One region of the Streptomyces sp. NPDC044571 genome, then DNA from elsewhere that is predicted to be linked to it. Evidence: riboswitches for the same ligand, from Rfam matches in the RefSeq annotation. Region 1 holds a riboswitch; each other region holds the start of a gene.

Region 1 (3,184 bases):
GGTGAAGCAGGCCGTCGGCAACCGCTGACGGCCGGCCCGTGTGCCGGTCGCCGCGGCAGCCGGCACACGGGCCGGGGGCCCGGCCGGGCCGTGGGGGAGGGTAGGGCGGTCAGACGCCTTGGCGCGGCGGATCACGGCCACCGTGTGGGCGACGGCCTCGGCCATGGCCGTGCGCCGGCGCTCGGCCTCCTCCGGCGGGAGCTCGTCGGCGTACTAGCCGCTGAAGGTGAGCGCGAGCCTGCCGCGGTCGTCCTCGCCGATGTCGTTGTTGACGGTCCACACGGCCCTGTCGTCGGCGCGGTGGAAGGCCACCCGCCGACCGCTGTCGAAGACCACGTCCTCGCGGAAGCGGTCGCCGCCCAGCACGACCTCACGGACCAGGCCCTGCGGGCCGCGGGACAGCACGGTGCACTCGGTGATGGCGCAGACGTACGGCAGCGGATCGGCGGCCTTGGCCACCAGCCCGGCCCAGACGTCCTCCCGGGTCAGGCGGGGCTCGGCCGTGTCGTCGTCTCCGTTGACGGGCAGGGTGAAGGCGATGCGGGTCACTTCGGCTCCCTCGTCGGATGATCTTGCCGAAGACGCCAACCGGGCAACTGCCCTGTTCATTCCGCCGGTTCGCCGCCGCCCGTCGGGGCCGCCCGTCGGCCCTGCGCGTCGGCCCTGCCCCGCGATGCGCGGGTCAGGGCCGACGGGTGCCGGACGACGCGACCTAGTCGAGCAGGTGCTCGCGCAGGCGGGTGAGGGTCGCGGGCGTGAGCCGGAGGCCCTCGGCCAGATAGCGGTCGAGGCCGCCCCAGTGATCGTCGATGGTGTCGAAGGCGGCGGTGAGGTACTCCGCACGGGCCTCGAAGAGCGGGGTGATCAGTTCCACCACCTCGGGGGAGTGGGCCTCGGACGGCTCGCCCGCGCGGCGCATCCGGTAGCGGCGGTGCGGGGCGTTCGACTCCATGTAGTCCGCGGTGATGGCCTCCCGGTCCACGCCCAGCGCGAGCAGGGTGACGGCGATCGACAGCCCCGCCCGGTCCTTCCCGGCCGCGCAGTGCATGAGGGCCGGGACGCTCGCGTCGGCGAGGGCGTGCACGACCCGGCTGTGCTCGCCGGTGCGGTTCCTGACCATCGAGCGGTACGAGGCGGTCATCCGGGCGGCGCCCTTCCCGTCACCGAGGAGGGCGCGGAGCTGGTCGAGACCGCCTTCGCGGACCATCGTCCAGAACTCCCGCCCGTCGGCTGGATCGGACAGGGGGATGTTGACGTTGCGGACGCCCGGCAGCTCGACGTCGAGGCCCTCCAGGGCGTGGTCCGCGTCGTTGCGGAAGTCGAAGATGGTGTGCAGGCCCAGCGAGGCGAGGAATTCCGTGTCCTTTTCGGTGGCATGTGCCAAATGTCCGCTTCGGAACAGTCGTCCCGGCTTGATCCTGCGCCCGTCGGTGGTCGGCAGGCCACCCACGTCGCGGAAGTTGCGCACTCCGACCAGCTCAGGTTCCACCGGTGGGGTGTGGGGTATCTGCTGGGTCACGGAATTCTCCTCCGTATCGTCGCGGATGTCCGAATTTGGACCACTTGGACGCAACCTGCCTGTACAGAAGGGTAGATCGCGTCCCCGCCCGTGAGCCAGATCATACGGTGACCGTGCGTGCCTGATCGCGGTTCTCGAATTGCCCTGTGGGGAGGGTTGTTGCCGCCGTGGAATGGACGCAGGGTGACCGGAATTCCGCCGATCCCCCACTGCCGGGAAACTGATGGGTAATTCATGGCTTGTTCCGTACGGTCCGGCTGGATTAGGTTCGCCCCGATCCGGATGGACCGCCGAATCCTGCCGCCATCCGGGAACCGCACCCGACTATTCACGCGCGCGGCAGGAGCGGGGGAACCAGGTAAGCCGCTGCTCCGGATCTTTCTTCCGGACAGCTCGGGGTGAAGCCGTACAGGTGCTGTTCCTGTCCGGCCGGACATCTCCAGTCCGAACCCGACAGCTCACCTCGCAGGCGACGGAGAGGAATTCGCCATGCCTGCAAAGGGTAAGCACCGCCGTCCCAAGTCCCGCTCCCTCGCGCGTGGTTTCGCCGTTGCCGGCACCGGCGGCGCGGCCCTCGCCCTGCCGCTGATGGGTGCCTCCGGCGCCCAGGCGGCCGGCGCCCCGGCCGCGGCTCCCCTCGCCGCTCCCGTGCAGGCCCCCCAGGCTCCGGCCGCGCTCCAGGCCGCTCCCGCCGCCGCTCCGACCGTCTACACCGTGGTGCCCGGCGACCATCTCTCCAAGATCGCCGCGGAGCGCCACCTCGCGGGCGGCTGGCAGCAGCTGTACGCCGACAACCGCGAGGCCGTCGGCGCCGACCCGTCCCTGATCCACCCCGGCCTCAAGCTGACCCTCGGCGCCGAGGCCGCGGCTGCCCCGCACGGCCCCGCCCGCAAGCAGGCCCCGGTCCAGAGTCAGGCCCCGGCCGAGAAGCAGGCCCCCGCCGAGAAGCAGGCCCCGGCGCCCAAGGCGAAGGCCCAGGCTCCGCAGGCCGCGGCCGAGGCCGCGCCGGCACCTGCCGCGAAGAGCCGGACGGCCACCGCCGCCGGCTTCGTCGCCCCGGTCGGCGGCGGGATCTCCACCCAGTACAAGACGCCCGGCGCCATGTGGTCCAGCGGCTACCACACCGGTGTCGACTTCGTCGCGAGCTCCGGCACCTCCGTCAAGGCGGTCGGCGCCGGCACCGTGGTCTCCGCCGGATGGGGCGGCGCGTACGGCAACGAGGTCGTCATCCGGCACGAGGACGGCAAGTACTCCCAGTACGGCCACCTGTCGCAGCTGTCCGTCTCGGTCGGCCAGAGCGTGGCCGCCGGGCAGCAGATCGGCCTCTCCGGCTCCACCGGCAACTCGACGGGCCCGCACCTGCACTTCGAGATCCGCACCGGCCCGTCCTACGGCTCGGACGTCGACCCGCTGGCCTACCTCCGCTCCAAGGGCGTCAGCATCTGACACCTCCCGAGGCCGGGGGGCGTCCAGATCCGCGTGAGGCCGGGGCCCGAGGGGGGTCCCGGCCTCACGCGCTGTTATTCCGCACCCGCCTCGTGGTATAGATCACGGTCCGTCAACCCCTGCCTACGGTGGCGTAAGTCACGCGCCGAGGTGGAGGATAAGGCCTCGTGGCAGCGACGACGACGACACTCAAGACCATCGGCTCGTACGCGGCGATCG
Region 2 (3,184 bases), on a different contig from region 1:
CGGTGCGACATCATGCACTTGAAGCCGTTGCGCTGGGCCATCTCGACGGCGTCGAGGGTCTCGGTCAGCGAACCGATCTGGTTCACCTTCACGAGCAGGGCGTTCGCGGAGCCCTCCTCGATACCGCGGGCCAGGCGCTCCGGGTTGGTGACGAACAGGTCGTCGCCGACGATCTGGACCTTGGAGCCGAGGCGGTCGGTGACGGTCTTCCAGCCGGCCCAGTCGTCCTCGAACAGCGGGTCCTCGATGGAGACGAGCGGGTACGCCGCGACGAGCTCCTCGTAGTACTCGGTCATCTCGGCGGCCGAGCGGGACTGGCCCTCGAACTCGTACTTGCCGTCCTTGTAGAACTCGGACGCGGCGACGTCGAGCGCCAGCGCGATGTCCTTGCCCGGGGTGTAGCCGGCCTGCTTGATGGCCTCGACGATGAGGTCGAGCGCGGCGCGGTTGGACTCCAGGTTCGGGGCGAAGCCGCCCTCGTCGCCCAGGCCGGTGGAGAGGCCCTTGGTGTGGAGGACCTTCTTGAGGGTGTGGTAGACCTCCGCGCCCCAGCGCAGTGCCTCGGAGAAGGACTCCGCGCCGATCGGGGCGATCATGAACTCCTGGATGTCCACGTTGGAGTCGGCGTGCGACCCACCGTTGAGGATGTTCATCATCGGAACGGGCAGCAGGTGCGCGTTCGGGCCGCCGAGGTAGCGGAAGAGGGGGAGGTCGGAGGCCTCGGACGCGGCGTGCGCGACGGCGAGGGAGACGCCGAGGATGGCGTTGGCGCCGAGCGAGCCCTTGTTGTCGGTGGCGTCCAGGTCGAACATGGCCTGGTCGATCAGACGCTGCTCGGTGGCGTCGTAGCCGACGAGCTCCGGGCCGATCTGCTCGATGACCGCGAGGACGGCCTTCTCGACACCCTTGCCCATGTAGCGGTTGGGGTCACCGTCGCGGAGCTCGATGGCCTCGAAGGCACCGGTGGAGGCGCCGGACGGAACTGCAGCACGGCCGGTGCTGCCATCGTCGAGGCCCACCTCGACCTCGACCGTGGGGTTGCCTCGGGAGTCCAGGATTTCCCGGGCTACGACGACGTCGATGGACGGCACGAGCATCTCCTTCTGGGATGTGACGCTGGATGTGCGGTGGCGGGAGGCCGCGGGACGGCCCTGCCGACTAGAGCCTAACCGGCTCCGGGCACTGGGCCGCCCGACCGCCCGGCTCCTGGGACGAAAAAGGGCCCGAATACCCCGCTTCCGGGACATAGGGACCCTGATCACGGCCTTGATCACGGCCTTGATCACGACCTGCACGTGCCGCCGCCCGGCGCGTGCGGAGACGCGCCGGGCGGCGGGGAGTGCGTGCGGGGGTCAGCTGAGCTTCAGCTTCTGCCCCGGGAAGATCAGGTCGGCGTCCTTGACCGTCTCCTTGTTCAGCTCGAAGAGCTTCTCCCAGCCGCCCTTGACGCCGTTGGCCTCGGCGATGGTGCTGAGGGTGTCGCCGGCCTTGACCTCGTACGAGCCGGTGCCGGCCGGAGCGGCGGCCGGGGCCTCGGAGCGCTCGGAGCGGGTGGTCGGCGCCTCGGCGCGCTTCGGCTCGGTCTTCTTCGGCTGCGTCTTCTGCGGCTGGGTCTTCTGCGGCTGGGTCTTCTGCTCCGTCTTCTTCGGGGTGTCGGTCCCACCACCGGTGTAGGAAGAGTTCGACAGGCCGACGCCGCAGGACGGCCAGGCACCCTTGCCCTGACCCTTGAGGACCTTCTCGGCGATGGCTATCTGCTGCGCCTTGGAGGCCTGGTTTGCCTGCGCGGCGTACGCCTTGCCGCCGTACGCGGCCCAGGTGGAGGACGAGAACTGCAGGCCGCCGTAGTAGCCGTTGCCCGTGTTGATGGCCCAGTTGCCGCCGGACTCGCACTGCGCGACGCGGTCCCACTCGGAGGCGGTCGCGGCACTGGCCGAGCCGGCTGCCATCAGGGGTGCCGCGACGGCGACGCCGGCGACGCCGGCGAGCGTGACGATGCGTGCGGCCTTGGAGGCGCGGCGGTGCTTGCCCTTGCCGGAAAGCAGCATGGAGTTCTCCTCACCGACGCCTACGAGGTGAGCTGTCGGGTTCGGGCCGATGTTGCCCGGCCGCGCGACTGGCGCGCGGCTTCACCCCAAGCCGTTCCCTGACCATCTCTCAATGGCCGGGCCCGGCACCTACCTTGGGTCCCCCGCTCCTGCCTTCGGCGCTTGACGCGACGACTGTTCCCCCCGTCCGCCGGCAGGATTCGGCGATGCGGTCGAAGGGGCCCGCGATGGCGGGCGGTTCAGAAGGTAGACAGGTCCCTCCCCGATGTTCAACGCGCGGCATCGGGGAGAAACGGCCCCTACTTGCGCCCCTCTTACGGGTGTTTGCGCAGGTGAGGACGGGGTTTGCGGAAGGCGCAGGGCGTGACACACCAGTTGACCGGAAGAGACGCATGTCTCACTTGCCGATAACCGACATTCAGCGCCTTCCGGGCGCCCGAACTGCCCTTATTGCTAACTTAGATCCAGATTCTGGCCGGGCTTGATCAGGTTGGCGTCCTCGCCGATGACCTGCTCATTGGCCTGGTAGAGCGCGCTCCACCCGCCCTTGACTCCCTTGGCATCCGCGATGGTCGCCAGGCTGTCGCCCGACTTGACCGTGTACGTGGGCTCCGACGCGGCATCAGGAGCGGCCGGGGTCTCCTGAGCGGGGGCACCACGGTGCTTGCCGGTGGCGGAGGCATCTCCGGTGCCCGCCGGGTCGGTGGAGGCGCCCGGGGCGCCGGGTGCCGCAGGGGCGCTCGGGTCGACCGGGGCGGGCAGCGTGGGGCTCGCCGGGTCGGTCGGGGGCGCGGGGCTCGTCGGGTCGGACGGCAGCGTCGGGGCCGTCGGCGCGGGGACCACGGGGCTCGTCGTCGGGTCGCCCGGGAACACCGGGATCGTGGTGGGGTCGTCCGGCGCCGGCATGACGGGCAGTCCGCTGGAGGGCGCGAGCGGCGCCGCGGGGAGCGTGAACGAGGGGTCCGGGGTCGGGGTCGGCGCCCCGAAGTCCGTGGCGGGCGCGCCGGAACCGCCGGCCGGGACGGCGTCGTCCGGGCGGGAGGGCGTGGGGGCGATCGGCCCGTGGGTGCCGGGCGTACCCGGGTCCACCGCGGCGGCGGGCGACTGCTGGGTCAGCCCGGCCCCGGCGGCGCACA
Region 3 (3,184 bases), on a different contig from region 1:
TCGCGGACCGGGACGCGGGAGACCCCGTAGCGGCGGGCGAGGACCTCCTCGGTCAGTCTGCCGCCCGGCTCGAACACCCCGGAGACGATGTCGTCGCGGATCGCTGTGCATACCGCGTGCGCAGGAATACGCAAGACCGGACCTCCGCCTATTTCCGACTGCCGACGCCATTTTGGCGCGGCCTTGTGGGCCGCACTGCGACTCTATTGCAACACGCGATATTTTCCGAGCACGGGCAGAAATTCCCCGGATATTTATGGCCACAACGCCAAGACCCCGGCTCGTGAGCCGGGGTCTGCGAAAGGATGTGGTGCGCGGCAGGCGGGCGTTGCAGGCCCGGCCCGTCCGTCAGACGTCGACGCCGTGCTGGCGCAGGTAGGCGACCGGGTCGATGTCCGAGCCGTACTTGGCGCCGGTACGGGCCTCGAAGTGCAGGTGCGGACCGCTGGAGTTGCCGGTGGAGCCCGACAGGCCGATCTGCTGGCCCGGGGTGACCTGCTCGCCGACGGAGACGCTCAGCGAGGACATGTGGCCGTACTGGGTGTACGTGCCGTCGTTGTGCTTGATGACGACGTTGTTGCCGTAGGCGCCGCCCCAGCCGGCCTCGACCACGGTGCCGAAGCCCACCGCGTGCACCGAGGTGCCGGAGGCCGCGTGGAAGTCGATGCCGGTGTGGCTGCCGGAGGACCACATGCCGCCACCCGCGTGGTACTGGGTGCTGATGTACGACTCGTCGAGCGGGGAGACGAAGGTGTTGAGGCGCTTGCGCTCCTCCTCGCGGGCCGCACGCTCCGCGGCCTCGCGCTCCGCCTTGGCCTTCTCCTCGGCCTTCTGCTTGGCCTCGGCGGCCCGGGCCTTGGCGTCGGCCTCGGCCTTCGCCTTGGCGGCGGCGGCATCGGCCGCGTTCTGCTGCGCCTCGGCCTGGGCCTCGATCTCGCCCGCGAGGTCCTCGGCGGTGACCACGGCGTTCAGGCCGGTGTCCTCCATCGAGGGGGTCTTGTCCGAGGCGGCGAACGCCGGTCCGGCCAGGGAGCCCACGACACCGGTGGTGGCGAGGGCGGCGATGCCGGCGTAACCGGCGGTCTTGCGGCTCAGACGGCTGGAACCACGGTGCTTACCGGCGGCACGACTGCCAAACGCCATGAAGGGGCTGATCCTTTCCTTCCTTCTCGCCTACCGGGTTAGCTGACGGGTTCGGAGCAGGAAGGTCTCCTACGGGCCCCCTCTGGCGAGGCGGTCCGATTCACCCCAGGGACGCATGTGGGTCCCCGGCTCCCCAGGCTCGCGCCTGACGGGGACTCGGCGATCGCTGCCCGGTGCCGCGGGTGCGGCGCGTACAACTGACGGACAGCACGCCCGACGCTAGGCGGATCATCAGTCAATCGCCAAACAGACGCGCTCTTTTGTTGCGTACGCCACAGCCCATACGAGCCCGCTCTCCGCCAAACAGACAAAAAGGGCTCCGGCGGACAAGCCCGCCGGAGCCCCGGAAGTGTCGGTCAGTTGCCGACGACGGTCACCTCGCCGATCCCGAGGGCGCGCACCGGCTCCTCGATCTGCGCCGCATCACCGACCAGCACCGTGACCAGGCGGTCCACCGGGAAGGCCGCCAGGACCGCCGAAGTCGCCTCCACCGTGCCGGTTTCGGCCAGCTGGGCGTACAACTGCGCCTGGTAGTCGTCCGGAAGCTCCTGCTCGACCTGGTCGGCCAGGGTGCCCGCGACGGCCGCCGCCGTCTCGAACTTCAGCGGGGCCACCCCCACCAAGTTCTGTACGGCCACGTCCCGTTCGGCGTCGGTGAGGCCGCCCTCGGCGAGGGTGCGCAGCACCTTCCAGAGGTCGTCCAGCGCCGGGCCGGTGTTGGGCGTGTCCACCGAGCCGCTGATGGCGAGCATCGAGGCGCCCTTGCCGTCGGCGGTGGAGCGCAGCACCTGGCCGAAGGCGCGCACGCCGTAGGTGTAGCCCTTCTCCTCGCGCAGCACCTTGTCCAGGCGGGAGGTGAGGGTGCCGCCCAGGCAGTACGTGCCGAGCACCTGCGCCGCCCAGACCCGGTCGTGACGGTCCGGCCCGATCCGGCCGATGAGCAGCTGCGTCTGGACCGCGCCGGGCCGGTCCACGATGATCACGCGGCCGGTGTCGTCGGCGGTCACCGGGGGCACCGGGTGCGGGGCCGCGGTGTTGCCGGTCCAGGCGCCCAGCGTGTCGGCGAGGACGGCGTCCAGGTCGATTCCGGTCAGGTCGCCGACGACCACCGCGGTGGCGGTGGCGGGGCGTACGTGGGCCTCGTAGAAGGCGCGTACGGCCGCGGAGTCGATCCGGGCGACCGTCTCCTCGGTGCCCTGGCGGGGCCTCGACATCCGCAGGGAGGCCGGGAAGAGCTGCCGGGACAGCTCCTTGGCGGCGCGGCGCTGCGGGTTGGCCAGCTCGTGCGGGATCTCGTCGAGCCGGTTGCGCACCAGCCGGTCGACCTCGCTGTCGGCGAAAGCCGGCGCGCGCAGGGCATCGGCGAGCAGACCGAGCGCCTTCGCCAGCCGGGAGGCCGGGACCTCCAGCGAGAGGCGCAGGCCGGGGTGGTCGGCATGTGCGTCGAGCGTGGCGCCGCAGCGCTCCAGCTCGGCCGCGAACTCCTCGGCGGAGTGCTTGTCGGTGCCCTCGGACAGCGCGCGGGCCATGATGGTCGCCACCCCGTCCAGGCCCTGCGGCTCGGCGTCCAGCGGGGCGGCGAGGTTGACCTCGACCGCGATCACCTTCTGGCCGGGCCGGTGGCAGCGCAGCACCGTCAGGCCGCTCGGCAGCGCACCGCGCTCGGGGGCGGGGAAGGCCCACGGCTTGGGCTGCCCGGCCTGCGGCTGCGGGTGGAAGGTCATCGTGACGGCTGCGGTGTCGCTCACTGCTCCGCCCCCTCGTTCTCGTTCTCGGTCTCGGTCGCCGCGGAGCCGCCGGCCTCGTAGGCCTCGTCGGCCTCGTCGGCCTCGTCGGCCTCGTCGGCCGCGAGCGGCTCGTACACCAGCACCGCGCGGTTGTCGGGGCGCAGTCGGGCCGCGGCCACGGCCTGCACCTCCTCGGGGGTGATGTCGAGGACGCGTTGGACGGCGGTCAGGGCGAGCTGCGGGTCGCCGAACAGCACCGCGAAGCGGCACAGTTCGTCGGCGCGGCCGGCCACCGTGCTCAGCCGGTCCAGCCA

The links. Region 1 has a riboswitch for cyclic di-AMP ahead of AB0B01_RS12880 (LysM peptidoglycan-binding domain-containing M23 family metallopeptidase). Riboswitches for the same ligand answer to the same signal wherever they lie in the genome.
Region 2: another riboswitch for cyclic di-AMP. It lies ahead of AB0B01_RS15775 (transglycosylase family protein); the one in region 1 lies ahead of AB0B01_RS12880 (LysM peptidoglycan-binding domain-containing M23 family metallopeptidase).
Region 3: another riboswitch for cyclic di-AMP. It lies ahead of AB0B01_RS08010 (M23 family metallopeptidase); the one in region 1 lies ahead of AB0B01_RS12880 (LysM peptidoglycan-binding domain-containing M23 family metallopeptidase).

Annotation. Positions count from the first base shown of each region.
Region 1 is NZ_JBEZBN010000019.1:55,556-58,739, forward strand. Features, by position in the region: gene AB0B01_RS12865 (aspartate aminotransferase family protein) at 1-28, shown strand, start outside; gene AB0B01_RS12870 (SRPBCC family protein) at 214-549, opposite strand; gene AB0B01_RS12875 (tyrosine-protein phosphatase) at 713-1,519, opposite strand; cyclic di-AMP (ydaO/yuaA leader) riboswitch at 1,798-2,004, shown strand; gene AB0B01_RS12880 (LysM peptidoglycan-binding domain-containing M23 family metallopeptidase) at 2,009-2,965, shown strand; gene AB0B01_RS12885 (SGNH/GDSL hydrolase family protein) at 3,133-3,184, shown strand, end outside.
Region 2 is NZ_JBEZBN010000025.1:26,503-29,686, reverse strand. Features, by position in the region: gene eno (phosphopyruvate hydratase) at 1-1,097, opposite strand, end outside; gene AB0B01_RS15775 (transglycosylase family protein) at 1,353-2,048, opposite strand; cyclic di-AMP (ydaO/yuaA leader) riboswitch at 2,051-2,219, opposite strand; gene AB0B01_RS15770 (transglycosylase family protein) at 2,502-3,184, opposite strand, start outside.
Region 3 is NZ_JBEZBN010000010.1:101,100-104,283, forward strand. Features, by position in the region: gene AB0B01_RS08005 (GntR family transcriptional regulator) at 1-134, opposite strand, end outside; gene AB0B01_RS08010 (M23 family metallopeptidase) at 349-1,143, opposite strand; cyclic di-AMP (ydaO/yuaA leader) riboswitch at 1,157-1,315, opposite strand; gene AB0B01_RS08015 (pitrilysin family protein) at 1,500-2,867, opposite strand; gene AB0B01_RS08020 (pitrilysin family protein) at 2,888-3,184, opposite strand, start outside.